Regions from separate parts of the Bacillus sp. DX3.1 genome, predicted to be linked through region 2. Evidence: riboswitches for the same ligand, from Rfam matches in the RefSeq annotation. Region 2 holds a riboswitch; each other region holds the start of a gene.
The links. A riboswitch is a leader RNA that binds a small molecule or an ion and turns the genes downstream of it on or off. The one in region 2 is predicted to bind S-adenosylmethionine.
Positions count from the first base shown of each region.

Region 1: it holds a riboswitch for S-adenosylmethionine, as region 2 does, so the genes downstream of both, QRE67_RS07010 (Na+/H+ antiporter NhaC family protein) here and QRE67_RS02495 (MetQ/NlpA family ABC transporter substrate-binding protein) in region 2, are expected to answer to the same signal.
Region 3: it holds a riboswitch for S-adenosylmethionine, as region 2 does, so the genes downstream of both, mtnK (S-methyl-5-thioribose kinase) here and QRE67_RS02495 (MetQ/NlpA family ABC transporter substrate-binding protein) in region 2, are expected to answer to the same signal.
Region 4: it holds a riboswitch for S-adenosylmethionine, as region 2 does, so the genes downstream of both, QRE67_RS14255 (M20 family metallopeptidase) here and QRE67_RS02495 (MetQ/NlpA family ABC transporter substrate-binding protein) in region 2, are expected to answer to the same signal.

Region 1 is NZ_CP128153.1:1,397,919-1,405,466, forward strand. Features, by position in the region: gene QRE67_RS06980 (sodium-dependent transporter) at 1-589, shown strand, start outside; gene QRE67_RS06985 (hypothetical protein) at 692-856, opposite strand; partial or broken gene QRE67_RS06990 (hotdog family protein) at 940-1,320, opposite strand; gene QRE67_RS06995 (murein hydrolase activator EnvC family protein) at 1,628-2,893, opposite strand; gene gltP (glutamate/aspartate:proton symporter GltP) at 3,317-4,588, shown strand; gene QRE67_RS07005 (ribonuclease FAU-1 family protein) at 4,653-5,180, shown strand; SAM riboswitch class I at 5,325-5,429, shown strand; gene QRE67_RS07010 (Na+/H+ antiporter NhaC family protein) at 5,525-6,841, shown strand; gene QRE67_RS07015 (DUF4240 domain-containing protein) at 6,917-7,548, opposite strand, start outside.
Region 2 is NZ_CP128153.1:504,012-511,559, reverse strand. Features, by position in the region: gene QRE67_RS02535 (MFS transporter) at 1-91, opposite strand, end outside; gene QRE67_RS02530 (TetR/AcrR family transcriptional regulator) at 152-733, opposite strand; gene QRE67_RS02525 (histidine kinase) at 816-962, opposite strand; gene QRE67_RS02520 (YxzE family protein) at 1,188-1,430, opposite strand; gene QRE67_RS02515 (thioredoxin family protein) at 1,449-1,700, opposite strand; gene QRE67_RS02510 (DnaJ family domain-containing protein) at 1,681-1,803, opposite strand; gene QRE67_RS02505 (methionine ABC transporter permease) at 2,118-2,786, opposite strand; gene QRE67_RS02500 (methionine ABC transporter ATP-binding protein) at 2,761-3,801, opposite strand; gene QRE67_RS02495 (MetQ/NlpA family ABC transporter substrate-binding protein) at 3,814-4,626, opposite strand; SAM riboswitch class I at 4,713-4,831, opposite strand; gene QRE67_RS02490 (ABC-F family ATP-binding cassette domain-containing protein) at 5,040-6,575, opposite strand; gene QRE67_RS02485 (ABC transporter ATP-binding protein) at 7,002-7,548, opposite strand, start outside.
Region 3 is NZ_CP128153.1:3,761,412-3,768,959, reverse strand. Features, by position in the region: gene QRE67_RS18730 (pyridoxal phosphate-dependent aminotransferase) at 1-610, opposite strand, end outside; partial or broken gene QRE67_RS18725 (carbon-nitrogen family hydrolase) at 625-1,384, shown strand; gene ltrA (group II intron reverse transcriptase/maturase) at 2,110-3,939, shown strand; SAM riboswitch class I at 4,282-4,423, shown strand; gene mtnK (S-methyl-5-thioribose kinase) at 4,515-5,699, shown strand; gene mtnA (S-methyl-5-thioribose-1-phosphate isomerase) at 5,696-6,751, shown strand; gene QRE67_RS18705 (YvrJ family protein) at 6,828-6,989, shown strand; gene QRE67_RS18700 (3-hydroxybutyrate dehydrogenase) at 7,099-7,548, opposite strand, start outside.
Region 4 is NZ_CP128153.1:2,895,448-2,902,995, reverse strand. Features, by position in the region: gene cuyA (D-cysteate sulfo-lyase) at 1-829, shown strand, start outside; gene QRE67_RS14270 (GNAT family N-acetyltransferase) at 1,045-1,587, opposite strand; gene QRE67_RS14265 (VOC family protein) at 1,764-2,153, opposite strand; gene QRE67_RS14260 (AAA domain-containing protein) at 2,267-4,576, shown strand; SAM riboswitch class I at 4,702-4,806, shown strand; gene QRE67_RS14255 (M20 family metallopeptidase) at 4,898-6,100, shown strand; gene QRE67_RS14250 (hypothetical protein) at 6,696-6,929, opposite strand; partial or broken gene QRE67_RS14245 (IS4 family transposase) at 6,995-7,548, shown strand, end outside.

The sequences.
Region 1 (7,548 bases), 890 kb from region 2:
AGTGTTTATTACAGTACTTGCAGGGTTAGCAATCTTCCCAGCTATTTTTGCTCTAGGTGTGAAGCCGACAGAAGGACCTGGTTTACTATTTATTGTTCTTCCAGCTGTGTTTGCGAAAATTCCATTTGGACAGTTTTTCTTTATTATGTTTTTAATTTTATTCTTCTTTGCAACATTAACTTCTGCAATTTCTATGCTTGAAATTGTTGTAGCTTCTGTAGCGAAAGATAATGAGAAGAAACGTCCTTCTGCATCGTTTATTATTGGATTACTGATTTTTGCGGTTGGAATTCCAGCTGCATTATCCTTTGGTGTGATGAGTGATGTAAAAGTATTCGGAAAGACATTTTTTGACTTAGTAGATTTTGCGGTAAGTAATGTATTACTTCCGTTAGGGGTACTAGCAATCTCATTATTTGTACCGAATAAAATGAGTAAAGAGTTACTGATGAAGGAATTAGAGGTTACAGAAACGAAGGGGAAAACATTATTTAACATTTGGTTTTTCTTACTACGTTATATTATTCCGATAACAGTAGTCATTGTATTTTTAAATGCAATTGGTATATTTAAGGTTTTCGCAAAATAAAAAGGCGAGGGGGGATTCCCTGCCTTTTTATTTTATCCCGCTATTCGCGAGGGCTAATAATCAGTGGGATATGAAGAAAATCCCACTGATTAAAGTTTCACTTTATTGTGATGTAGGTGTTTTTAATAAACGATTATATGTTTTATAAGCTGTAACAACTGCGATGAAGGAACCGATTAAAAATATAGTTGAACCACCAAACGTAAATAGTCGGCCGATATATGTTTCTCTTGCCTCTTTTATTACTTCTTGTAGTTCTGTATTCATGTGTCTCCCCCCAGATGAATAGGCATTTTGTTTTAGTCTATGTAAAATGCCTACAAAGTGTTAAAAATGAAGGAAGATGAGGATTAAGAGCTTCTAATAATACCTTTACTTGTTCCAATTAAAACATCTTTTCCATGTTGATTTTTGTATATGAACGCTATAGAAATTTTTTCGTATCCTTCCATTGATGTAACTTCAGTGATTGTAAGCTCGCAAGTAATCGTATCGTCCGTAAAGACAGGTCTAATAAATTCATTATTCATTTCCCGTGCAATATAATGTAAATCTCCGCCGATTTTTGTCCCGATACTGGCTGTCAATAAACCATGAACCATGTAACGTCCATTTTCATCTGGTTCCATATGGTGTCGTCCCTAATCACCAGAAAGTAGTGCGAATTGTAATATTTCTTCTTTGTGAAAGGTTCTTTTTGTAGTAAATGTGTCTCCAATCTTCAAGTTTATCTCTCCTTATCCTGTAAAATATATAATGGGTGATGATTCACTTATTATATATTTTACAGAAAATTCTTTCTTTTTTAAAAGAGAATTGAGAAGTTCAACATCGCGTAAATAGCTAGTAAGAGACTCTGTTTTGGCATCTTGTTTTATCCCGCTTGCAGGCAGTAATACCTCGGCCTCAAAATTTGGCAGGTTAGGCCGGGGCTAATAATCAGTGGGGGATGAAGAAAACCCCGCTAATTAAGGTTTCACCTTATCGTTGTTTCTATGCAAAATTAAAAACTCGGCATGTGCCGAGTTTTTAATACAGTTAAATATAAGGTGCCGGATCTACTGCGTTTGTTTTACCAACATTCCATTCGCCAATATGGATTTCGAAATGCAAATGCTGTCCGGTAGACTGACCAGTATTACCCATAAAGCCTAATTGTTGTCCTTGTGTTACTGTTTGTCCAACAGATACAGAGCGGCTACTCATATGAGCATATACAGTTGTGTATGTTTTGCCGTTCATACGGTGTGATAAGTACACAACATTACCGTAACTGGATGACATATCAGAGCGGATTACGACACCATCAGCGGCTGCGATAATTGGTACTGTACCAGAAGCTGCGATATCTAAGCCTGCATGATGACCACGGGAAGGGTCGTTAAATCCTGAAGAAAATCCTCCTGCAGCTGGTTTAATAAACCCACTCTTGTTTCCGTCCTGCGGTGTTGTAGCTGGAGTAGAAGCTGCTGAAGCGGGTTGTGCAGCTTGTTTTTGAGATTCTGCTTTTTTGATTTCTTCCGCTTTACGAGCTTCTTCCGCACGTTTTTCTTCTTCAATTGCTTTTTGAACGGCTTGACGTTGATTTTCTAAAATTTCTTTTGATTCTTCTAAACTTTCAATTTCAGAATCTACTTTTAATACTTTGGCGTGCAAATCGTTAATTAGTGTTTGTTGTTGTTGTTGATTTGCTTGTAGTTCTTGTTGTTGTTGTTGTAATTTTTGTTCGGATTCTTTCAGTTGTTGTTCTTTCTTTTCAATAGCTTCTTTTTCTGTTTTTACAGTCTCTTGATCGTCTGTTTGTTTTTTTACGATGTCTGTATCGTTATTTAAAATTAAACTGACAGAATACATATTTTCAATGAGGTCTGCGAAGTTATTTGAGTTTATCAATACTTCTGTCACGATATTTGTACGCGGCTTTTCTTGCATGGATTGCAAGCGTTGTTTGATTACATCTTGACGTGTGTCGATTTGTGTTTGTAATTGCTCGATATGTTTCTTTTTCTCGGTAATCATTTTTTGTGTTGTACTAATTTCTTTTTTTGTAGTGTTCAAATCAGCTTCATTTTTATTGATAGAATTTGTTAATTCGTCGATTTTTTTTTGTAATTCTTGTATTTCTTTTTCAATCTGTTCTTTCTCTGCTGATTTAGTATGTAATTCTTGTTGGTTACCCTCTAATTCGGTTTGAATGTTCGATAATTTATCTTGACTTGTTTCTGCGTATGCTGGTGAAAGCAATGGAGAAACAAGAAGAGTTCCTGCTGCCAATACACTAAAAGCTACAAATTTCTTTTTCATAGGTGTCTAGCTCCTTTCCCTATGATGTATATATCATAAGAAGAAGAACGATGTCTATTGTTGTAATAATAATGTAAAGAAAACTTTATAAATATACTGTGAATTGTTGGAATTACGGTTATTTCCGCATATTATGTTGATTACTGTGTTAGAATTGAATGGATGAAAAAAAGTTGATATATAACACATGGAATCGTTCTCATGTTAGGTTTTCTGACATGAGGTTTATCTTTGTCAAGAAAATTATTTGTATTCAGACAAACTTATTTTGTTGTCAGATTTCATTTTTTGATTTATCATTTTTAACAGGGGAGAAAATGTAGGGAATTGTCGAATAATATACAATACTCTTATTTTCTTTATTTCATAATATCTTTAAAAAATATAGAGATATAAACATCTGAGAAGGGGGTTGCTGCAAGTATGAAAAGAATTGGACTTGCGTGGCAAATTTTAATAGGGCTTGCACTTGGTATTGCAGTGGGAGCAATCTTTTATGGAAATGACACAGTTGCAGGGTATTTACAACCAATTGGTGACATCTTCATTCGTTTAATTAAAATGATTGTTGTACCTATTGTGGTAGCTAGTATCGTTGTTGGTGTAGCTGGCGTAGGTGATGTAAAGAAACTTGGTCGATTAGGTGGAAAAACGATCCTTTATTTTGAAATTATTACAACTATCGCCATCGCTCTTGGTTTATTGATAGCGAATATTTTCCAACCAGGAAAAGGCGTGAATATGGATGAATTAACAAAGACTGATATTTCTAAATATACAGCGACAACAGAGCAAGTGCAGAGTCATTCATTTGCAGATACATTTGTGAATATTGTCCCAACGAATATTATGAAGTCGTTAGCAGACGGTGATATGCTTGCGATTATTTTCTTCTCCGTATTATTTGGTTTAGGAGTTGCAGCGATTGGGGAAAGAGGAAAACCAGTTCTTCAATTTTTCCAAGGTGTAGCTGATTCGATGTTTTATGTTACAAACCAAGTGATGAAATTTGCACCGTTTGGTGTATTTGCGTTAATTGGTGTAACGGTTTCTAAGTTTGGTATAGCATCATTAATTCCACTTGGAAAGTTAGTTATTGTGGTGTATGGATCAATGATTTTCTTCGTTGTTGTTGTATTAGGGCTGACAGCGAAACTATTTGGAATTAATATTTTCCAATTCTTTAAGATTTTAAAAGACGAGCTTATTTTAGCATATTCTACAGCAAGCTCAGAGACGGTTTTGCCGAAGATTATGGAAAAGATGGAGAAATTCGGTTGTCCAAAAGCCGTAGCATCTTTCGTTATTCCAACAGGTTATTCATTTAACTTAGACGGATCAACATTATATCAAGCAATTGCGGCTATTTTCTTAGCGCAAATGTATGGTATTGATTTGTCCATTACAGAGCAACTTACATTAATGCTTGTGTTAATGGTAACATCTAAAGGAATTGCGGGTGTACCGGGTGTATCGTTCGTTGTATTATTAGCAACGCTTGGTACAGTAGGTATTCCAGCAGAAGGTTTAGCATTTATCGCTGGTATTGACCGTATTCTCGATATGGCACGTACAGCAGTTAACGTAGTTGGTAACTCATTAGCAGCTGTTGTTATGTCTAAGTGGGAAGGTCAATATGATGAAGAAAAAGGACAAGCTTATTTTAAAGAAATTTCAGAGAAACAAGCAGCTTAATGAATGATAGAGCCCTCACGGAAGACGTGGGGGCTTTTCTGTATAGAAAAGGGGTTGTAGTGTGATGAAAAGGAAATATGGAGATGGATCTTCATGGGAACGGTTAATAGATAAAACATATTCGGTGAAACAGGTACAAGAGGGGATGCTAGGTATACTACATATGAATGAAGTGAAGGCTCCTAGTTATAAACAATATAATGATCGGAAGCTTTGTATTGTAGATGCAGGTTATACTTGGATGCAGTATTTTATAAACGGGAAAAATTTTGCGATTACAGCGATGTTGAATGAAAAAAAAGAGCTTGTGCAGTATTATATTGATGTTGCAAAAGAGTATCAAATAGATGAAAGGGGAATGCCTTATTTCGATGATTTATATTTAGATGTTGTGTTGTTACCGAATGGTGATATATATTTGCTTGATGAAGATGAGTTAGAGGAAGCATATAGGGATAAAGATGTTTCTAAAGAAGAATATGATGTAGCTTGGACTACGGCAAAATGGCTTATAGAGACGATGAAAAAAGAAACGCTTTCCTGGTTTGCAGTTTTAGAAACAGAAATTCAAAAAACGAAATGTAACGTTTGATCCTATGAAATGTTTGGTGTATTCGTAATTTTGTATAAATATCAAAAAAATACCAACTATTTTTATAGAAATAATAATTGACTTTTGATTTGTAAACGAGTAAAGTTAGGAAAGAATTCCTTACAAAAAATAAAATATGAAACCTTCTTATAAAGAGAGGCGGAGGGACTGGCCCTACGATGCCTCGGCAGCGGACTCATCATAGAGTGCTGTGCCAAATCCAGCAAGTGTATGCTTGAAAGATGAGGAGAGTGTTTCTTATAGATGTATAAGACCTCTTCTCTTCGGAAGAGGTCTTTTGTTGTTAGAGAGAAAAGGTTTAGAAATAGGGAGAGGATGTTATTTTGAAACAAACGAGAGGAAATGGGTGGGCATTATTACCGCTTGGAATATTTTTAGCGCTATTCATTGGTTCTGGAATTATTACTGGCGATTTTTATAAATTGCCAATACTTGTAGCAATTTTAATTGCTGTGGCGGCAGCGTTAGCTATGAATCGAAAAGAAAGTTTTACAACAAAAGTTGAACGTTTTGCCAAAGGGGCTGGCAATCCGGATATTATGATTATGGTATTAATTTTTGTACTTGCTGGAGCATTTTCTGAAACTGCAAAAGGAATGGGCGGCGTGGAATCGACGGTAAATCTAGCCCTTGCTGTTTTACCGCAAGGATTTATTGTTGCTGGAATCTTTATTATTGGCTCATTTATTTCACTAGCGATGGGAACGTCAATGGGAACAATTGCTGCATTAGCACCCATTGCAGTGGGGGTTAGTGAGCAAACAGACATTTCATTGGCACTTGTGATGGCCACAGTTGTTGGTGGAGCGATGTTCGGTGATAATCTATCTTTTATTTCAGATACGACGATTGCTGCTGTTCGTTCGCAAGGAACGGAGATGAAAGATAAATTTAAAACAAACTTTTTAATTGTATTACCAGCTGCGGTTATTACCGTTGTGCTGTTGGTTGTGTTAACAATTGGAAATGATACAGAAATAAAGGCTCATGCATTCGATTGGGTGAAAATTTTACCGTATGCAGGTGTACTTGTTACAGCGTTACTTGGCTGGAATGTACTTATTGTATTAACAGGCGGAACAGTTTTATCGGGTATTATTGGTCTTATTGATGGTAGCTACACACTGGCAAGCTTCTTTAAAAGTGTAACAACGGGAATTAATGGCATGATGGAGTTAGTGCTATTAGCAATTTTGATCGGTGGAATGGTTGAAATCATTCAATATAATGGTGGTATTCAATATTTAATGAATACATTAACACGTAATATTCGTTCGAAAAAAGGTGCAGAGTTTGGAATTGCTGGTTTAGTGAGTTTGACAAATATGTGTACAGCAAATAACACTATTTCTATTATTTTCACTGGTCCGCTTGCAAAAAATATTGCTGATCAGTACGAAATTGATCCAAGAAAATCAGCGAGTGTATTAGATCTTTTCTCATGTTGTGTACAGGGGCTAATTCCATATGGTGCTCAAATGTTAACTGCGGCAGGATTTGCAGCATTGTCACCGATTGAATTGTTACCATATGCGTTTTATCCAATCTTGGTTGGGATTTGCGGTATAGTTTCAATTTTGATTGGTTTCCCACGGTTTTCAAAGGTGGCGGAAAAAAAGCAATATCATAAAACAGCATAAAGAAAGAGGGTGTCTTGTATAAGGCATCCTCTTTCTTTATGAATCGCTCTTTGATTTACAATGTAGTGTATAAACTTACTCCCAACCTGCTTTATTTGAAAAGGATTCATAATCACATCCTGTTTCATATTTAAATTCTTTATTCATCCTTCGCATATATGCTTCTTCTGCTAGATATAGTAGAGGTTCAAACTCTTCGTCTTTTGGCATATAAACCGGTTCTGTTAGAGCCTTTTCGAATAAATCTTTTCCTCTTGCGATTGCAAGACATCGTGTATATAAGAACACATCGGCTGAAACATAATCATCTTTTGTTTTGCTAAAGGAGGCTGCGCCAATATGTTTGGCATGCTCTCTTGTATCTAAGAGATACAATTTATAGGATAAAGATTCATGAAATTGTTTTATATCTTTTACTTTCATAAGGGATAATGCCTCGATGGCAGGTTCTAATACATCATATTCATCTTTGGTTTGTAATTTCCAATCTAAGAGGGAAATGATTTTCCAAAATGTATAATCCTCCATCATTTCTTTGGGAGACTGTGGTAGCTCTTGCCATTCACGTAGCATGTTTTCTTCTTCTTCGCGTATTTCTTTTTCAAAGTTTGCTCTATCGTGTTTCCAGCGCCATTCATACCAAACTTCTATTCCGTTATGTTCGCCCCATTGGCCGCTATATGAAGAACATGTTAATTTCTTCTCTA
Region 2 (7,548 bases):
CCATATTCCGAATCCAAATTGCAAACTGCTGTAAAATATCAGAAATCATAACGAGCATAAATGCTCGATTTTTTAATAAATCTTTCATTATATCTCCCCACTTTTTAAACCGACCGTTCAGTCTATTTTAATGCAGAAGAAAAGCTGCTGATTATTCAGCTGCCATTCCTTGTAACAATACATCAATTGCTTTTTTATAAATTCGTTTCATTTCTGTAGAATCTACTTCGTAGTAAAGAACGCCAAGACCAGATAATAAACCATTTACGATATACATAAGATCCCGTACATCATCTTGACGGAATTCTCCTGACGCCATTCCTTCTTCAATTAACGTTTCGAACACACGATACGATTCTCTTGTTAATGCTATCATTTCATCCATAATATCTTTGCTTACAACTTGACTCGTTACAAACTCTTCAACCGCGCTAAATATAGGGTGTTGCGTATCTTCTACATGATACTCAGCAAGACCATATAATTTTTCGGTACTCGTGCGATATTGCTTTTCTTTTTCTGTCCACTTTTCAAGCCAATCATACGTATGCTGTTTTACCACGAATAGGAACAATTCTTCCTTACTTTTAAAGTGATAATAAATACTGCCCTTACTACGCTCTGTAATTTCACAAATATCTTCCATAGATGTTGCAGCATAGCCTTTTTGTGAAAATAACACTTCTGCTTGATAAGCAATTTCTTTTTTTATTTCTTCTGCACTTTTTCTCATTTGCACACCTCACTAAACCGACCATTCAGTCTAATATTAACAAATAAAGAACCTCTATTACAAGAGGCCTTATTCCTACTTATTAAAATATATTTTCAAACCACATGCGGATCGTATGAATGATGCCCACTTTGAATGCGAATTTAACGATAACTACCGCTCCTGCTGCTATTAAAAATAACGCGATTTCCCCTTTGTTTTTTACTTTTGGTGTCTTTTTCATTTCTATTCCCTTTATAACATTGTTTTTTCTTTATTTTGTAATATAGTCTAAATAAAAAAATACCTTTACGGCTGCTATATCAAGTGAAACTTTAATCAGTGTAGGTTTTACTGCCCATTAATGCGGGATCAATTAAACAAATGTTTGTTTAGCTTATTCCATGCGGGTTGAAGTCTACTAATCAAACGTTTGTTTAAAAAAGAAGTACACCCTGAAAGGGCGTATCACACATTAATCTCCGCCACCGCCGCAGCTACCTCCATCGCCGCCAGAAGAACTGCTGTCTCCACCAAAAGAGCTACCGCAGTCATTTGAACTATCAGATCCCGCAAAGAAAAACGGTGTAGAAGTCGTAGCCGAGCTATCGCCAGTATCTGATTTATATAATTTTTTCTTACGCTTACTAGATCTGACTTCTTTTGCAATCATTCCGATTACAATAAAAATGAACAATGCACCTATTGCAATTCCCATGTAAAACGTCTCCTTCCACTATTGAAATAGTTGTAGCTTTCGATCTATCTTCTCTAACGAAATGAATCGTGATTCACGTAATATCTCTTTGCCCTCATAAAATAATAAGACCGTTGGTGCTGTAAATACTAAATACTTCGCTGAAATTTCTTTCATGTCCTGCAATGAAAGAACAATATTTACCACATTCTGATACTGTTTTAGAAAACGACTTACCTTCTCTAGCATGACATCACAAACACCACAGTTTTCAGTTTTTATAAAGTGCAACTTTAATCAGTGGGGGTTTTCCTTTTCCAGGAAGATCATCAAAGTCACCATTATTTATTGCCTGACGAATCCGTTCCTCAGCAAAGCTCAAGAAAATATCCATGTTATTCCCTCCCTTACCTATTTTTACTATTATTTTACATGAAAATTTAAAATGCTACCATGCTATGAAATGAAATCAGTGCCACAATTTTTCTCAAAATGTGGTTACAAATGCTGGACGGAATGACGAAATTCCTGCTGTGGAAACAGTTATAATTAGTGGTGCAGGAAAAGGATCTGACCGCTTCTATACATGGCTGGATGCTCTCTCCCACCTAAAAAGAAGGGTTTTATGTCGGTTTTTTAATTTGTATTTATATATATCTGGGAACTAAAAAATGCGGTGTCTCTTATGATAGAGACACCGCATTTCTATTAATCTTTCTTTAATTTCCTAGCAATCCCGTTACCAAAGGATTGCAAACCTTGAACAAGAATAATTAAAATAAAAACTGTTGCATACATTACTTCTGGTTCATATCGTAAATGCCCAAAACGATAAGCTAAATCTCCAAGTCCACCAGCTCCTACTAGTCCAGCCATAGCCGTTGCACCAATTAGCCCGATTGTCGCAATTGTCAAGCCTAGCACAAGAGATGGACGGGCCTCTCTAACCATTACGTGCCAAATAATTTTCACTGTGGAAATTCCCATTGCTTGATATGCTTCAATCACACCGCGATCAACTTCTAATAATGCTGTTTCCATTAAGCGTGCGATATAAGGGGCAGTAAATACAACAAGTGGTACAATTACACCTTTTACTCCAATCGATGTTCCCATGATTAGCTTTGTAAACGGCAAAATAAAGAATAATAGAATAATAAATGGAACAGATCGAATAATATTAATAACCGTATTTAAAATAGGATATACAAGTTTATTCTCGTGCTGGCCACCTGGTCTTGTTAAGACAAGTGTTACGCCAAGCGGTAAGGCGATAATGATAGATATGAGCAGTGAGATGGATGTCATTTGGAATGTTTGAATGGTTGCCTCCCAAATAATTTTGCCCCATTCAGCCAAAAAGGATTTGCTTTCCATGTTCTTCTCTGCCTCCTTCTACGATGATTCCTTGTTCCTGTAAAAACACTAATGCTCGGTGCACTTCACTTTTTTCCCCCTGCATATGAACAATTAACTTTCCATATGCTTCATGTTTTAGCTGCGTAATATTACCAGATAAAATATTGGGATACACTTGGAATCGTTTTGTTGCTACTGCAAGTGCCGGTTCACCAGAAGAGTTCCCGATGAAGGAGAGTGTCACAATTTCACCCGTATCCTTTAGCTCCGATTGTAATGCCGCTGGAATTTTGGCTGCAAAAGCACTGTTCACAAATTTTTCCGTCGTTGCATGTTGCGGATTTGTAAAGACTTCCTTTACTGTACCACTCTCTACAACAGCCCCATGCTCCATCACCGCAACGCGATCACATATACGCTGAATCACATTCATTTCATGTGTAATCAGTAAAATAGTAATACCTATTTTTTCATTGATCTCTAATAATAAATCTAAAATAGACTCTGTTGTCTCAGGGTCTAGCGCACTTGTCGCCTCATCACTTAACAACACTTCTGGTTCATGTGATAATGCACGTGCGATCGCAACACGTTGTTTCTGTCCACCAGAAAGTTCATTTGGATAGGCATCTTTTCGGTCAAAAAGACCGACCATGCGTAAATATTTTTCTACTCTATTTTCAATTTCCGTTTTCGAAATTCCCGTAAGTCGTAAAGGCAAAGCAATATTTTCATACACATTTACTGTCTTTAATAAGTTAAACCCTTGAAAAATCATCCCGATTTTTTGTCTTGCCTTTGCTAACTCTTTTGTAGATAAAGCTGTTAAATCATTTCCATTTACAATTACATGACCTGTCGTCGGTTTTTCTAATACATTCACACAGCGGATTAATGTACTCTTCCCAGCACCGCTATACCCGATGATCCCAAATACTTCTCCTTTTTTCACTCTGAATGAAGTTGGTTTAAGAGCTTCCACGTCTCCTTTTTTTGTTGTAAATATTTTGGATACATTTTTCAATTCAATCATCGTAGTCAGCTCCTACCAAGACGGCAATACAGAACCATCGAATTTTTTCTCAATAAACTCTTTCACTTCTTTAGATTGATAAGCTTTCTTTAATTTTTTCACAGCTGCATCATCTTTATTTTCTGTACGAACAACAACCCAGTTCACATATGGTGAATCTTTTCCTTCTCGAAAAATAGAATCTTTTGCTGGATGCAGTTTTGCTCCTAGTGCAAAGTTCGTATTAATGGCAGCTGCTTTTACCTCATTTAACTGCGTTGGTAACTGCGATGCTTCTAATTCAATAATTTTTAAGTTCTTCGGATTTTCAATCACATCTTTTGCAGTTGCTTTCTCTGTTGCTTTTGGATCAACTTTTAAGACGCCCGCTTTTTCAAACAATTTCAATGCACGTAATTCATTTGTTGGATCATTTGGTACCGCAATTGCATCTCCGTCTTTTAAATCCTTTACATCTTTAATTTGTTTGGAATATACGCCCATTGGAAATGTTACGGTCGAAAACACCGCTGTTAACTCCATCTTACGTTCTTCTTTAAATGCATCGAAATAGGTCTTCGTTTGAAAACTATTCACATCAATGTCTTTTTCATCTAACGATACATTCGGCATTACATAATCGTTGAACACCTTTAATTCCAATTGCAAACCATCTTTCGCCGCTACTTCTTTTACCTTCTCAAAAATTTGTTCATGCGGTCCACCCGTTACGCCGACTGTAATTTTCTTCTCATCTAGCGCTTTTGCTTCCTTCCCAGCATCGGCACTACATGCCCCTAATAGCAATACGGCTCCACTTACAATACTTAATAATAGCTTCTTCATATACAATTCCCCCTCAATCTCTCTCTTTTCTAAACAAAAAACACCTCTCTAATAAGAGAGGTGTCGAATAAACAAAATAGGCTCCTCTCTTATCTTCCAAAACGAAAATCGTTTTGCAGGAATTAGCACCCTAGCTCATAATAAAATTCATGAGCTGGGTTGCCGGGCATCATCGGGCCAGTCCCTCCGCCACTCTGGATAAGAGTATTTTTATAAAATTTTAAAAAAACTATGGTACTAATAGTAAATCTTACAAAAAATTTTGTCAATCATATTTTTCTAAAAATATTTTCTTTTCAAAAAATGTTATTTTAAAATAAAGTGAAACTTTAATCAGTGGAGGTTTTACGGGCAGTTGATCCCCCACCTAAAAGGCATTAGCTATTATTACGAACACCCTTCAATTTACCAAACTACATGAAACTCCGACTCTCCATATCCCAAACACGCGTCACCCATGACTCATAAAAAGAAGGTTCATGTGACACAAGTAAAACGGTTCCTTTATATTGCTTCAACGCTTCTTGTAACGCCTCTTTTGCATGTATGTCTAGATGATTCGTTGGCTCATCTAAAATCAAAACATTACTTTCTGTTAGCATAAGCTCACATAAACGTACTTTTGTCTGTTCACCACCACTTAAGAAACAAAGCGGCTGGCGAATATGATCTTCTTTTAAGCCACATCTTGCTAAAGATTGGCGGATTTCTTTTTGTGTCATATCAGGACGATCCGACCATACTTGTTCCAATGGCGTTAATTCTACAGCAAGTTCTTCTTGTGCAAAATAAGCAGGCTTTACTCGTTCTCCGGCACATACTGCTCCGCCTAACGGCTTTACATACCCAAGTAACGTTTTTAACATCGTTGTTTTTCCAATTCCATTATGACCAACAATCGCAATCTTTTCGCCTCGCTTTATTTGTAAATCAAACGGTGGAAATAACGGTTCTGTATAACCAATTTGTATTTGGCTTGCTTGTAATATACGGCTCACCGGATCAGTATGAACTTGGAACTGAAAGCGCAGCTGTGGTACTGTGTTAGGCTTTCCTATCCTTTTTATTTTGTCTAACACTTTCTCACGACTTTTCGCTTGCTTTGCATTACGATTTTTATTTTTTTGAATAAAGACCTCTAATTTTCCAATTTCCTCTCGTTGTCTTTCGTACGCTGCTTGTAATTGTTGTTTGCGTTGTTGATAGCTTTGTAAAAATACTTCATAATTTCCTATATACCGGTCTATCCTTTGTCCCTCTAAATGATAAATTACATTCGTAATTTTATTTAAAAATACCTCATCATGTGAAACAACAATATAAGCATGTTCATACGCTCGTAAATAAGATGTTAACCACTCTATATGAACTGTATCTAAATAGTTTGTTGGTTCATCTAATAGTAAAACTTGTGGCTGCTCTAAGAGTAGTTTACCTAACAATAATTTTGTACGTTGCCCACCACTTAGCTTCGTAACATCTTTGTTCATCCCTAGATCGAGTAATCCTAATCCAGCTGCTACTTCTTCTATCTTTGTATGAACTTGATAAAAATCTGAGCTCTCTAGTACACTTTGTAATTCTCCATATTGTACTAACAACTTCTCTAATTCGGTTGCTTCTGACATCTTTTCGGCAATTACCATCATTTCACGTTCAACAGTATATAAATGGGAAAATGCACTTCGTAAATATTCCTCAATGGTTGTTCCTGCTTGTAAATCAATGTGCTGCTGTAAAAAGCCAATTTTCACATGTGGGAACCATTCAATTTTCCCCGCATCCGGTAAAATTTCTCCTGTTAAAAGGCGAAGCAATGTTGATTTCCCTGCTCCATTACTTCCGACAAGCCCAATATGTTCCCCTTTTAATAACCGAAAACAAGCATTATAAAAAATGGTTTTATCGCCGTACGTATGCGTAAGATTTTCTACTGTTAATACACTCATTTCATTCTCTCCTTTTTACTTCAAATAAAAAGCCAAATAGAGAGAACAGCAAAAATAAAGATGTTATTTAATTTTATACATAAAAATGGGTAAGGCGAACACACCTTACCCATTACAATTTATTATCGTAAAAAAGGATTAAGGCTCTTTATCTGCTGTCTTCAATTTGGCTTAAACTTAAAAAATGGGCAGACTTCTCCCGCATCAAGCTAAAACCATTTGAAGAACAGTTGATAAAGTCATCTTATCCTTTCACTCCTTTAAAAATCATTATTGTTTCATAATAAGCATGCTCCATGCTCTTATATTTTATTCGTCATGAATTGTTTTGTTCCTCTTTCATTCAATCTTTTTCTTTAAAAATTTCTTCCAAACGAAAAAAGCCACTTAGCAGTCATTATACAAAAAACTGTTAAGTGGCTTTCATTACTTCCGCATATAAGGAGCTAATATCCCTAAAATTTCAGCTTTATCTTCTTTTAGTTCAAGAGATGTTAACATATCCATCGTACGAGGACGAGGTAAGTTTACGTTTACTTCACCTACAAGTGTTGCTGGTCGTTGCGACATAATAAACACGCGATCAGATAATAAAATCGCTTCATCTAAGTCATGCGTTACCATAATGATCGTTTGTTTTTCTTGATGCCATGAATCTAGCAGCCAGCGATGCACCTCCATTTTTGTAAATGCATCTAGCTTACCAAACGGTTCATCAAGCAGCATAATAGGCTTTTCACATAAGTAGGTACGCAAGAAACTAATACGCTGACGCATGCCACCTGATAGCGCATCTGGATAATGGTTCGCATATTCAGAAAGACCGAACTGCTTCAATGCTTCCATTCCTTCTGCGAACCGCTCTTTCTTTGCCTTTCCATCAATCTCTAGGGGAAGAACAATATTTTGCAAGGCAGAGCGCCACGGCAAGAGAAGATCTTGCTGCGGCATATAGCTTACGATATCCTGCTTT
Region 3 (7,548 bases), 1.9 Mb from region 2:
CTAAAATATCATGCTCATTTGCAAAAGAAATCGTTTCTTCAAAAAATTCTTTTGATGCAGTAACACCAGTCGGGTTGTTTGGATAATTTAAAAACATTAATTTTGCTCTATCAGCAGTGTTGTGGTCGATTTTTGTATAGTCTGGTAAAAAATCATTTTCTGCTAATAATGGCATGGTTTCAAATTGTGCTTTCGCTAAAGCGACGCCTGATAAATAGTCAGGGTATCCGGGATCAGGCACGAGAATCGTATCTCCAGGATTTGTGAAACAAAGTGGTAATTCGACGAGTCCTGCTTTACCACCAAATAAAATAGCTACTTCTGTTTTTGGGTTTACTTCCACACCATATTCGCGTTTATAGAACGTAGCGACAGCCTCTTTTAAGCTTTCATGTCCACGAAATGGTGGATATTTATGATGAATTGCTTTTTCTGCCGCATGTTGCAAAGCTGTTACGATATGTTGCGGTGTTGGTTGATCTGGATTTCCTTGTCCTAGATTAATAACATCGTGTCCTGCTTGCACCACTTTATTTACTTTAGCAACGAGTGAAGCAAAAAATTGTGTTGGTAATGATGTTACAATCTCGGAAGGTTGAAAATGTTTCATACTTTCCACCTCTTTTGAAAGTTGTTACAATTCTAGTGACAAATGATATAACCTTTCCAACTTTTTGTAAAGAAAAAAATAAAAGAGAATGGGGCGGACAAAATGAAAGTAGCTTGTGTTCAAATGGACATTGCTTTTGGTTCTGTGGAAAAAAATATTAAAAATGCAAAGAAGAAAATAGAAGAAGCGATGAAAGAAAATCCAGATGTGATTGTATTACCGGAACTTTGGACAACGGGATATGATTTACAAAGACTTACCGAAATTGCTGATCAAGCCGGAGTGCAAACAAAACAACTTCTTTCAGAATGGGCGAAGCAATATGGTGTAAATATTGTTGGTGGCTCCATTGCGAAACAGACTGATCAAGGTATTACCAATACAATGTATACAGTCAATCGTGAGGGGCAACTGCAACATGAGTATAGTAAAGTGCATTTGTTTCAATTGATGGATGAGCCCAACTATTTAATAGCTGGTGATGGAACGGGAGAGTTTACACTTGATGGTGTGCAGTGTGCAGGTGTAATTTGTTATGATATTCGTTTTCCAGAATGGATGCGTGTTCATACCGCAAGAGGAACAAATGTATTATTCGTTGTAGCAGAATGGCCGCTTGTGCGTTTAGCACATTGGCGTTTACTTCTTCAAGCGAGAGCAGTTGAAAATCAATGTTATGTTGTTGCGTGTAATAGAGCTGGGCAAGATCCGAATAATGTGTTTGCTGGTCACTCTCTTATTATTGATCCATGGGGAGGTACGACACGTTCCTAAGTGAAAAGCTTAGGCACTGTCGAACAACAGTTCAACAGTGAACTGTCATTCTGAAAAGTCAAATGATAGGGTAACGCCTTGAAGGGCTTTCTCTAAACCTTCGACATGCGACGAAGTTAGCAAGAACCAAATCGTATGAAGTTCGAAGAAGTCGGCTGAGAGCTACCGTAAATCGAAAAGATACGAAAGCTGTCCAGAGGTGGATGGTGTAGCCTATAGGCCGGGAGTCTATAAAACACTTATGGTTAGAATGTACAATAATGCAATACGAGCTTTGAATGTGCAGACGAATCTCCGATTGTACGGGTCTATAATGGGAGCATATCGAAAGGTATGCTGACACAATTAGTGTCGTTATTGTGGATTAGTAAAAGTCTCCTTTATGAACGTCCATATATTGTTACAGGCAATATCAAGATAACAGGCTTATAGGAGAAACCTAAAAGTGTATATGCACAGATAAGAATGACGGAACGTGGTAAGCTACCAACGCGGAGGGCTTGCTTCCGATGAAACGTTTCTAGGGAAAGTACGGATGATATTAGTCCGATATATAACCTAGATTTATGGTAGTGAAAGTGGTGGCACAGTACCGATGAAGCGTCTAACGAACGTGGAGGGATAGCCACTAGTCGATTGAAGACTGAACAGTTACCAACGGTTAGCATGGATTCGGGTAAGACTAAGAGATGTAGTGCTTCTTGCAAGAAAGGAGGCTACAGCCCATGTTGAAGAAAACCAAACTTAGACATAACGAATATTACGACATGCAATCTCAATATGACGAACTATATTCGCAAAGTCTCAATGGTAACAATTTCTATAAGTTAATGGACATTATTGGTTCAGAAGAAAATATTAGATTAGCATATAGAAACATCAAAACTAATAAGGGTAGTAAAACAGCTGGCGTAGACGGATTAACAATCAAAGACATTTGGCATCTGAATGACTCACAAATTATTAAGCAGGTCAGAAGCAGACTACAACGATATCGTCCTAACGCTGTTAGGAGAGTAAATATTCCTAAAGAGGGAAGTAACAAAACACGTCCCCTAGGTATCCCTACCATTTGGGATAGGTTAGTCCAACAAAGTATATTACAAGTCTTGGAACCTATCTGTGAAGCAAAATTCTATAACCATAGTTATGGATTTAGACCAAGCAGAAGTACACATCATGCCTTAAGTCGTATGGTTAGTCTTATGAATATATATCGCAACCATTACTGTGTAGATATTGATATCAAAGGATTCTTTGATAATGTCAATCATGGAAAACTCTTAAAGCAGATGTGGACACTGGGAATCAGAGATAAATCACTTCTATGTGTGATATCAAAAATTCTCAAATCTGAAATCCATGGGGAGGGAATTCCTACTAAAGGTACACCGCAAGGTGGTATTATTTCACCATTACTCTCCAATATCGTACTTAATGAACTGGATTGGTGGATTTGTAACCAATGGGAGAACTTTACTCCCAAGAATGCAAAATTGTCACCAGGATGGCTTGTGTGGGCACGCAAGAATAGAAATCTTAAAGGTGGACATATTGTGCGTTACGCAGACGATTTTAAAATAATGTGTAAATCATATACAGATGCAAAGAAATTCTATTATGCCACTGTTGATTTTCTCAAGAAGCGCCTTGGACTCGATGTAAACACAGAGAAATCTAAGGTTGTAAATCTCAAAAAGAATTCGTCTATCTTCTTAGGATTCAAGGTCAAACTAGTCCAACAAAAACAATCAAGACATGGGTATGTTGCCAAAACTAGTATGACAGATAAAGCCATACAAAAGACTAAACGAATCCTCAGGGACAAAATTAAAGAGATACAGAGAAACCCAACAGCGGAAGCTGTGATAAGATACAACACTACCCTTATTGGCATACAAAATTATTACAAATATGCTACCAAAATATACATTGATTTGACAGAGATTTGCTACACTCTTCTCAAATCCATCAAAAACAGACTTAGGGAGAATAGTAAGAAAATTTGTTTCAGTGAAACTCCTAAGAATTTTCAAAAGCGAGCCAAAGGCATTCTGCCTAATACCAAAATATATTCGGTTTGTAACATACCGTTACTCCCTATCACTGGTATGCACCATAAAAACCCATGGAATTTCTCTCAAAGTATTTGTAACTACACGGTTAAGGGAAGAAGTAAAATCCATGAAAATCTTAAAGCCATACCTCGGGACGTTCTTAAACAAGTTATGACTACCTATTCAAAAAATAGGAGCATCGAATATAACGACAATAGGATATCTAAATATGTCGCTCAATATGGAAAATGTTACGTAATTGGTGATGTTATTGGAATTGACAGAGTACATTGTCACCACGTAGTTCCCCTTAACAAGGGAGGAACGGATACTTACAGTAATCTAGTCATTGTTGACTCATTCGTCCATAAATTAATTCACATGACCGACATAGTGAAGATAAAACACGTGCTTCTCTCGCTTAATTTTAACGAAAAATCACTAAACAAATTAAATAAACTTCGTACTAAGTCTGAAAACGAACCGATTACAATCTAGAATAACTTATAGTGTCAGTTGGAAACGATGGAACGCCGTATGATGGGAAACTATCGTGTACGGTGTGATGTGGGGGAAAAGGTGTAGATAACTTCAAAGCCTTACCTATCACAATAAATTGTAGCGGAAGCAGATGAAACAGAATCTATTTTGCATGGTGCACTGGACTTAGAAAAAATCAATGAAGTACGAAAAGGAATTCCTGTCTTTGTTGATCGCCGTCCAGATCTATACAAATAAAGTGAAATTTTGATCAGGGGGCTTTTACGGAAAAAATGTTGACAAGTGATTTTTATTCTTGTTATAGTCTTCATCAGAAACTTGAAAATTCAAATATTGCAACTCTTATCAAGAGCAGGTGGAGGGATTTGGCCCGATGAAACCCAGCAACCGACCGTAATACCATTGTGAAATGGGGCGCGTATGCGCCATTAAGGCACGGTGCTAATTCCAGCAGAAAGGAAAGCTTTCTGACAGATAAGAGGGGAGAAGATAAACTTCAAACCTCTTTCGTCGTTAAAAGGGGTTTTTCTTATGATGAAAAACCCTGAGATTTAAAAAGGAGGGAGAAGAAGATGGGATATCAATCATTAACAGAAGAAACAGCAATCCAATATGTAAAAGAGCATGGGTACTTTGAAAAAGGTGCAAAGGTGACTTGTCATGAAATTGGGGATGGAAATTTAAATTATGTGTTCCGTCTTCATGATGGGGAGCACGGTATCATTGTAAAACAGGCTCTTCCATATGCAAAAGTTGTTGGAGAAAGTTGGCCACTTTCATTAGGACGGGCGACAATTGAAAATCAAGCGCTACAGATTTTCGGGAAATATGTGCCTGAATATGCACCGAAAGTATATGGTCATGATGAAACGCTAGCTGTGACGGTAATGGAGGATTTATCGAATCTTACAATTACCCGTAAAGGATTGATAGAGGGTGAGGATTATCCGCTTTTATCACAACATATTGGTCGTTTTTTAGCATATGTCCTTTTTTACACTTCAGATTTTGGGCTGCAATCAGAAGAAAAGAGAGTACTAGATGGTCAGTTTGTGAATCCTGATCTATGTAAAATAACGGAAGATCTTGTGTTTACAGATCCATTTGCAAATTCTGCTACAAATGATTACGAAGAAGCACTGCAACCAGTCCTAGATGAACTTTGGTGTGATAAAAAACTAAAATTACAGGCAGCGCAGTGTAAATATAAATTCTTAACGAGAAAAGAAACGTTAATTCATGGAGATTTACATACAGGAAGTATTTTTTCTTCTCCATCAGAAACGAAGGTGATTGATCCGGAGTTTGCAACATTTGGGCCGCTTGGATTTGATCTTGGACAATTTATTGCGAATTTGTTGCTAAATGCGCTGTCACGAGAAGAAGAGAAAAGAAATATACTATTCTATCATATAGAAAAAACGTGGAGTAATTTTGTAGAAACCTTTACAAAACTATGGGTATTAGAAGGCGTAGAATCATATACGAAAGAGAAACAGTGGTTAGCAATTGTACTGCAAAATATTTTTGCTGATGCAGTTGGATTTGCTGGTTGTGAAATCATTCGCCGAACAATTGGGTTAGCACATGTAGCTGATTTAGATGGAATCGTGGACGGAAAAAGAAGAATTCAAGCAAAAAAACAAGCGCTATATTTAGGCCGAGAATTATTGTTACATGAAACGACAGGTGCAGATATCCAGGTGTTTCGAGCGTTATTTCAATATATTGTATCAGGAGAGGGAGTAAGAATATGAGCACAACAGTTGCCGTTCCGCGTTCTGTAAGCTGGAAAGGGGATTCTATTGCTGTATTAAATCAAACGAAATTACCACATGTTGTAGAGTATAAAACATTAACTACGATTGAAGATGTGTGGAAAAGCATTGTTATGTTAGAAGTACGCGGAGCGCCAGCCATTGGAATTATAGCTGCATTTGGCTTAGCGCTTGCTGCTAAAAAATATGATGTTACAAATATCGAAGACTTTCAAAAACGATTTAAAAGAGACTGTAACTATTTAGCGACATCACGTCCAACCGCGGTTAATTTATTTTGGTCAATCGACCGGATTGCTGCTTCTATTCAGCATGTAACAACAATTAAAGAAGCAAGAAAGAAACTAGAAGAGGAAGCACTTCAAATTCAGCAGGAAGATGAAAGAGTGTGCCGCAGTATTGGAGAGAATGCGCTGACACAGTTTAAAGATGGCGACCGTATTTTAACGATTTGTAATGCAGGAAGTATTGCAACGGCGCGCTATGGAACAGCGTTAGCCCCATTTTATATCGGAAAAGAACGAGGTATAAATTTGCACGCATACGCATGTGAAACAAGGCCTGTCCTACAAGGTGCACGTCTTACTACATGGGAGCTAAAGCAAGCGGGTATTGATGTAACACTTATTACAGATAATATGGCAGCACATACGATTCGGACGAAAAAGGTTGCTGCAATCATTGTGGGGGCAGATCGAATTGTGGCGAACGGTGACACAGCAAACAAAATTGGAACATCAAATTTAGCTATACTAGCAAAATATTTTCAGATTCCTTTTTACGTAGCTGCTCCACTTTCTACATTTGATATTACAAAGAAAACGGGTGCTGAAATTGTTATTGAAGAACGAGATGAATCTGAGGTTACAAAGCTTGATGGGAAGCAAATTGCACCAATAGGTATTGATGTATATAATCCCGCATTCGATGTGACGCCGCATAATTTAATAACAGGGATTATTACCGAAAAAGGAATTTTACAAGGAAATTATGAAGGTGAAATTGCTTCATTATTTGGAAAAACAAGCTGATAGATGTTAGCTTGTTTTTTTGTTACCAATTTTCTTTGCTTCCTCTTATTTATATAGAAGAAAGGAGGAGAAGCACATGGAGGAATGGATATCTATGGTTGGAAATGTGGGGTTTCCGATTGTTGTGACGCTATATTTACTGCACCGAATTGAAAGTAAGTTAGATGGAGTGATTGTAGCAATTGAGAAGCTCCCACAGCAAATGACAAGATATGAGGCTCCGAATGAAACGAGGTAACAGAACAGGCTTATGCATGTAAGAGCATAAGCCTGTTTGGTGATATAAAAGCTAAAGTGAAACTTTAATCAGTGGGGGTCTTACTGCCTGTAAATAGCGGGATAAAAAACTACTGCGCTATGTAGCCACCATCGATAACAACAGCTTGTCCAGTTACACCTTTTGTTTTTTCACTAGCTAAAAATAAAGCATAATCGGCAATCTCTTGTGCTGCTAACAAGCGTTTTTGTGGAACGAGCGGATAGATGACTTCTTCTAATACACGTTCTAGCGGCACATTTCTTGTTGTTGCTAAATCTTGTAGTTGGTTGCGAACAAGAGGTGTATCGACATAGCCTGGGCAGAGGGCATTCACAGTAATTCCATGTTCTGCTCCTTCTAAAGCAGCCACTTTTGTTAAACCAATAACACCATGCTTTGCACTATTGTAAGCAGATTTTCCTGCAAAACCAACAAGTCCATTAATAGATGCAACATTAATAATTCGGCCATACTTTTGTTTTTTCATAATAGGGAAAGCGTGTTTAATCGCAATAAATGGTGCGATTTGCATAATTTT
Region 4 (7,548 bases), 2.4 Mb from region 2:
TGTTGCTGATGCGCAGGAAAAAGGTGCAGATACGTTAATTACATGCGGGGGTATTCAATCCAATCATTGTCGTTTAACGTTAGCAGCTGCTGTAAAAGAAAAAATGAAGTGTATCCTTGTACTTGAAGAGGGGCTTGAAGAAGATTCAAAACCAGATTTTAACGGTAACTACTTTTTATATCATTTACTAGGTGCTGAGAACATTAAAGTTGTACCTAATGGAACGGATCTTATGGATGAAATGCAGAAAGTAGCGAAAGAGGTAACAGAGAAAGGGAACCAACCTTACATAATTCCAGTTGGAGGATCTAATGCTACTGGTGCAATGGGATATGTTGCATGCGCTCAGGAAATCTTAGCGCAGTCGTTTAATGAAGGAATCAATTTCGATGCTGTTGTTTGTGTAAGTGGTAGCGGGGGAATGCATTCTGGTTTAGTGACTGGGTTTTATGGGAACCAAAGCGGTATTCCGGTAATTGGGATCAATGTAAGCCGAGGAAAAGCAGAACAGGAGGAGAAAGTGTTTCAGCTTGTGAAAGAAACTTCAGCACATGTTGGGATTCCAAACTTTATTCCTCGTGAGGCTGTTACATGTTTCGATGAGTACGTTGGACCAGGTTATGCCTTACCTACGCCTGAAATGGTGGAAGCTGTTCAACTTTTAGCAAAAACAGAAGGGATTTTACTTGATCCTGTATATACTGGTAAAGCAGCAGCTGGGCTTATCGATCTAATCCGAAAAGGTACCTTTAAGCAGGATGATAACATTTTATTTGTACATTCAGGTGGTGCCCCGGCGTTATACGCCAATACATCTCTCTTCGTTTAAGATTCATTCATACTATTAGGATCATATAATTGCGAAAGCGAGAAGGAAGATTAGAAAAATAAAAATAAGCATTGGGGGTGCCCCGATGCTTATTTTTTAAAATAACAAAGTGTCTAAAACTATAGTATAGTTCTTGTTGGATTTAATACGGTAATGTAGCTTTCAAATAAGCTCCCTTATGAGTTAGATTATGAAAAGAGTGGACAATATTATGTTTATGATTTTTTTTGTTTTTCATAATCTCTTTTTAAAACGCTCATAATGACTTCATCAGAAAATTGATTGTTAATGAATAGTACTTCTCTCAGTCTGCCTTCTTGTATAAATCCTGCCTTTTCATATGCGCGAATTCCTCGAGGATTATGACTATACACTTCTAACTGAAGGCGGTTAAGTTGTAATACATCGAATGCATAACTTAGTGTTAGTTGAGTAGCTTCTGAGCCATATCCTTTCCCTACTGTATTTAAATTGTGCATAGAAATACGATAAAACGCTTTTTGATTCTCCTTATCTATTTCTAAAATAGCTAAATCTCCAATGACTTCATTTGTTTTACTTAGACAAATAGCGAAATCTACACGTGTTGTATCAGCAATGCATTTTTTAATATGTGCTTCAACTTCTTTAAGTGTAAAACGTTTCGTAGTCCCTGTCATAAAACGGATTTCTTCTATTTCTGTTGAATCAAATACAGATTTCGCGTCTTCTGTACAGAGTAGTCTTAAAAATATTTCATTTCCTTGAATTTTGTTCATAATTTTCTCCATCCTGCTTTGTAGTTGATTGGAAATTTTTGTGATGATTTCGCGTGGAATGTTATAGAAAAAGTTTGAGGTTTTTCTTAATCAGCAATCTTTTTTACTCGTTTCCAATCTTTTCAACCTGTATATTTTCTTTTTAAGACGAGTCACCTACAAACTAAAGATTAACTTCATCGTTCTGTCTCAAAAAACTCCACCCATTCTCCGTCAGGACCAGAGAAGAAAATATAACGTGCTCCATCAGGTAATGTTTCGATTTCCTCTGTTAGAAATGTTACATGTAACTTCTTCAGTCTTTCTATTTCATTTTCTAATGAATCCACCTTGAAGCAAATATGATGTACTTTTCCTTCTGTTGGAAGAGAAGGATTATAACCTTCAATTAATTCAATGATTGTTTCTTGGGATTCTTCTGCACCTAAAAAGGCAAGTTTTAGATTTGGATCAGGATGTCCCATGCGTTTTATAAGTGTTAGGCCAACCACTTCTTCATAAAATGAAATGGAAGTTTCTAAGTTAGCAACCATTAGTCCAACGTGTTCTATTCTTCTTACTGGCATTTCCATTCCTTCTTTCCGTAAATTTCATATGTATCATAATATTGAATATTAAGAAAATAAGCAAGATATAAATCTTATAAACCCGATGTCGTTCTATGATATAGTGAGAAAGTATGTTTGGAGAGACGGAAGGAGACATCAGTATGACTACAACTTTACAAACTCCTTCATTAACAGAAACGATGAAAGAGTGGCATCAAGCGTTAACATATGAAATTACACATTGGAAAACGATAGGTGGCAGTAAGCTATCCATTATAAATGGTCGTTTTTTATATACAGATTATGAGAGTACGGTTTATGTATTTCAGCTTATTTCTGAAGTGAGCTTACCAGACGGTACACCAATTCGTATTGAATTTGATGGTGAGGAAGCAACAGGAGAAGTGCTATCTGTACATGGATTAGAAATCGAATTGAAATTAAATGATTATATACAAGGCGAAATAAGAGAAGCTATTTTATATAGTGAGCCATGGCAGTTATTAGAACAATTGCAAGAGCGTTTGAAAGAAGTAAGAAAAGATAAACAAAAGCGTCAGCGGGTAAAACGTCTTTTGGATGGAAACAGTACGCCAAAGCATATTGAAAAAATGAAGAATCCAAAAAACGAACTTGCGTATCGCTCTTTTTATAATGCGACGACATATGTTTGGGGACCGCCTGGAACAGGGAAGTCCTATAATTTATCACGCATCATTTCTGCGCATTATCAAAAAGGAAAATCAGTGCTTGTGTTAGCACATAGTAATGCAGCGGTAGATGTATTAATGAGTGAAGTGACAAAGCAAATTGAAAAAAAAGAAAAATGGACACCTGGAGAGATTGTCCGTTATGGTTTTAGTCAACATGAGCACATTCGTAACCATGAAACGTTGCTAGCTTCTAGATTAGTTGAAACAACAAATGAATCATGGGGAGAAGAGAGACTGTATTTAGAAGAATTACGTCAAGAACTTCGCCAAAAGATTCTTTCTTATAAAGCGACGGCTTCTGAAAAGAAACGTATGCAGGAAATAGAAGGAGACCTTCGTAAGCAAAAGGCGAAAATCAAGGAAGTAGAAAGAGAATACATTGAGAATGCGAAAGTAATTGGAGCAACGTTATCAAAATGTGCGATTGATTCGCTTATTTATGAAAGAAATTTTGATTTAATCATTGTAGATGAAGTGAGTATGGCCTATGTGCCACAAATTGCGTTAGCAGCTTCACTCGGAAAACGAATCGTTGTATGTGGTGATTTTTTACAATTGCCACCGATTGCTTTAGCAAATCATGAACTTGTTACAAAGTGGTTAAAAGAAGATATGTTTTATCATGCGGGTATTGTTGATTCAGTGAATCATCGTCAGAAGCATCCAAACTTATTTATGCTGCAAGAACAGCGCCGCATGCATCCGGAAATATCAAGTTTTACAAATTCATTTATATACAATAATAGAGTATTTGATCATCCATCTGTTTCCGTTCGAAAAGAGCTTGCAGAGTTGCAGCCTTTTGCGAATGAAGCAACAGCTCTGTTTGATACAAGCTTAATGGGTGCCTATTCTTTAAAAGATGCTTCATCAGGTTCACGTTTTAATATTCTTTCCGGACTCATGGCGATGCAGCTTGTTTTAATAGGTTTGCTGGACGGGATGCCATCTATTGGTGTTGTAACTCCATATCGTGCCCAAGCACGTTTTTTATCAACTTGTATAAGAGAACTGCTGCAAAAAACAAAGTTACAACATGCGCCTGTTTTAGCGGCAACTGTTCATAAGTTCCAAGGATCTGAACGTGATATGATGCTGTTTGATACGGTGGATAGTTATCCAAGCGAGCGCCCTGGTGTATTATTCTTTGATCATAAAAACCATCGCCTTGTAAATGTTGCGGTAACAAGGGCAAGGGGGAAATTTATTCAGCTTTCTGACTGCCAATACATGAGGAAAAACCTTTCTCGAAAGCAAGCATTGTCACAATTAACAGCACATTTACAAAGACAAGGGAATGTATATGATCGAACAACATCACGTCCGTTGTTAGAAAGAAAGTTGACGAAACGCTTGCGCTGGTTTGTACAAATGACGATAGAAGAACCGAAGGCATTATTAAAAGATATTCTTTCGGCAAAACAGAAAATTATTGTATCGCTTCCGAGTACAAGACAAATAGATAAAAGAATTTGGCAGGCGCTAGCACGTACAACAGCACAAGTAACAATTTATAGTGAAGGAACAATCCCTTTAAAAAATGCACAAGTATGTCGGAAGAATAAAGCCATGCCTTTTGTTTTGATCGATGATGAAGTATTGTGGGCAGGTGCCCCGTTAACATCAAACGTAATGTTTGAGGGAACTCCTGAATTTCCTTATATCACTGCAAGATTACAAGCGCCTGAAACAATCGGTGTTTTAAAGGGATTTTTAGATGTGCGATAAAGTGAAACTTTAATACTGCCCGCGAAGAGCGGGATAAAGAGATAGGATACAAATTCCTTGACTTTTAGTTGGAATAAAACTAGAATGAAAATAATTTAATAAAATTTTATGAAAATATATACAATTTCTTATCACGAGAGGTGGAGGGACTGGCCCTATGAAACCTCGGCAGCGGATTCAATATGAATACTGTGCCAATTCCAGCAAGTGCAAGACTTGAGAGATAAGAGAGATGGCGATTTTTTGATATGTACTCAAAAGCCTCTTTCTATCCTTTAGAAAGAGGCTTTTTTATGTGTAAATTGAAGGGGGAATAGAAAAATGGGAACAACGCAAGTAGTGTCACACCGTAATGCAATTGTAGAAAGTATCGAAAGAAACAAAGAAACGTATTTGAAAACAAGTCATGATATTCATGAGAATCCAGAACTCGGCAATCAAGAGTTTTTTGCATCAAGAACGTTAAGTTTGCTATTAGGAAGTGCAGGATTTCAATTGCAGCACAATATCGCTGGACATGAAACGGGATTTATTGCTCGGAAAAGCTCTGGCAAACAAGGACCGGCAATTGCCTTTTTAGCAGAATATGATGCACTGCCTGGATTAGGTCATGCTTGTGGTCATAATTTAATTGGCACAATTAGCGTTGCTGCTGCGATTGCCTTATCAAAAACGATTGAAGAAATTGGAGGAGAAATCGTTGTTTTTGGAACACCGGCAGAAGAAGGTGGCCCGAACGGGAGTGCAAAAGCAAGTTATGTAAAGGCTGGTTTATTTCATAATATTGATGCAGCACTGATGATTCATCCGAACGGAAAAACAGCTACGACAAGTCCATCACTAGCAGTAGACCCACTAGACTTTTATTTTTACGGAAAAACAGCACATGCCGCTGCTGCTCCGGAAGAAGGAATTAATGCGTTAGATGCAATCATTCAGTTATATAACGGAATTAATGCACTTCGTCAGCAACTACCAGCTGATGTGAAAATTCATGGTGTCATTACTGAGGGTGGAAAAGCACCAAATATCATTCCAGATTACGCAGCGGCACGCTTCTTTATTCGGGCAGCGACGCGCGGTAGATGTGCCGAGGTTACAGAAAAAGTACGTAACATTGCAAAAGGAGCAGCATTAGCTACAGGTACAACGGTAAAAATCAATCAATTTCAAAATGAAATTGATGAATTATTAGTAACAAAAACGTTTAATGAAATTGTTGCAGAAGAATTAGAGCAATTTGGTGAAGATGTAAATCGTAAGGAACGAATCGGAATCGGTTCAACGGATGCTGGAAACGTGAGCCAAGTTGTTCCGACTATTCATCCGTATATCAAAATTGGACCTGATGATTTAATCGCACATACAGACGAGTTTCGAGAAGCGGCTCGTTCAGAACTTGGAGATCAAGCTTTGTTTACGGCGGCAAAAGCATTAGCTTGTACAGCATATCGTTTGATTACAGAGGAAGGGACATTGAATAAAATTAAAGAAGAGTTTCGGGAAGCGCAGCGAAATCAATAAAGTGAAATTTTGATCAGTGGGGGTTATCCCTATCGCTATCAAGCTAAGCGTTCCAAAAGATAATATACAACAAAGTTATGTTCGGCCAATATAGCGACAGCAAAAACGTACACGGTATGAAGATGATTGTTCCTGCAAAAGGGAAGAACAGTGCTTATCAAATTGTAATAATTGATGATGTTTTAAACAAGGCAGAATTGGAGGAAATTATGCTTTTAATGATTTGAAACTACCAAGAGTCATCGCAGTAACACAAATGGCTAATACCCCTTCTCGTAACCTTTTAGAAAGGTTACAAATGAAATTGACTCAAACATATCAAAGATTTGGTACTCGACAAGGCGTTTACTCTATTGAGGCAAAACAAAATAGTTAATTTATGAATTATGTAAAAGCTGTTTTCCTCTATAGAAAACAGCTTTTTAGTTTACAACTATTTTTTTATAGTCTAAGACATTATCATTAATTAACAAGTGGCTCCAAAAAGAAGGAGTCGTTGCCGTACCCCATCGCCATCAAGTTAAGAAAAACGAGATACCCCCAAATCGAAAAAATGAGGGTATCTTGTTTTATATATCCAGCTCAATTTCTTTGTTCATACAACAAAACTTGTACCTCTTCCCACTGTTACATGAACAACTCTCATAAATATTTGCTGGCCTTGAGCAATCTTTGATTGCTTTTTTAAATCCGTCACATCTTCGTTGAATTCTAGTCCAACTATGTAGTAAAAATTGTATGCCTCACAAATCGCAGCCACTTTCTCTGCTCTTGCTTTAGACGAAACCTTTACGATGATAGGACGTTCTTTAGAACCTAGTGGATACATGTCTGCTTCCCTCTTTCCTTTTTCTTTCTATTGTATAAAATTTAAGAAAAAGCGGAGGGATATTTATGAAAAAACTATCTAGTTCTCAAGTGTTTCGACTGCTTTCAGAGGAATTACAACGCGTCTTTTCACCACAAGCATTAACAGAGCTTGCCAAACAAACTCAGTTTGTTCAACGTAACAGTAAATTCAGGGCACAAGATTTATCTGCCTTATGTATTGGGATGGGACAAGACATTGCGAGTTATTCTCTGGCTAGACTATGTGGAAATTTGGAATCAGAAACCGGCGTCCTGATGAGTCCAGAAGGACTAAATCTAAGGTTGAATGCACAAGCAGTGGAATTTTTACGCTCTTTATTCTCACAGTTATTACAAAAACAATTGTTATCCATGACATCTCTCTATTCCTCTTTTTCAGCATATTTTCGTCGTATTCGGATTTTAGATGCCACCACGTTTCAAGTCTCGGATCAACTTGCGACGGCTTATCCTGGTTCAGGAGGAAGTGGAAAGGCTTCTGGCGTAAAAATACAGTTAGAATACGATTTGCTGAGTGGGCAATTTTTACATGTTGAAGTGGGGCCAGGTAAACAAAATGATGTGAATTATGGGAAAGA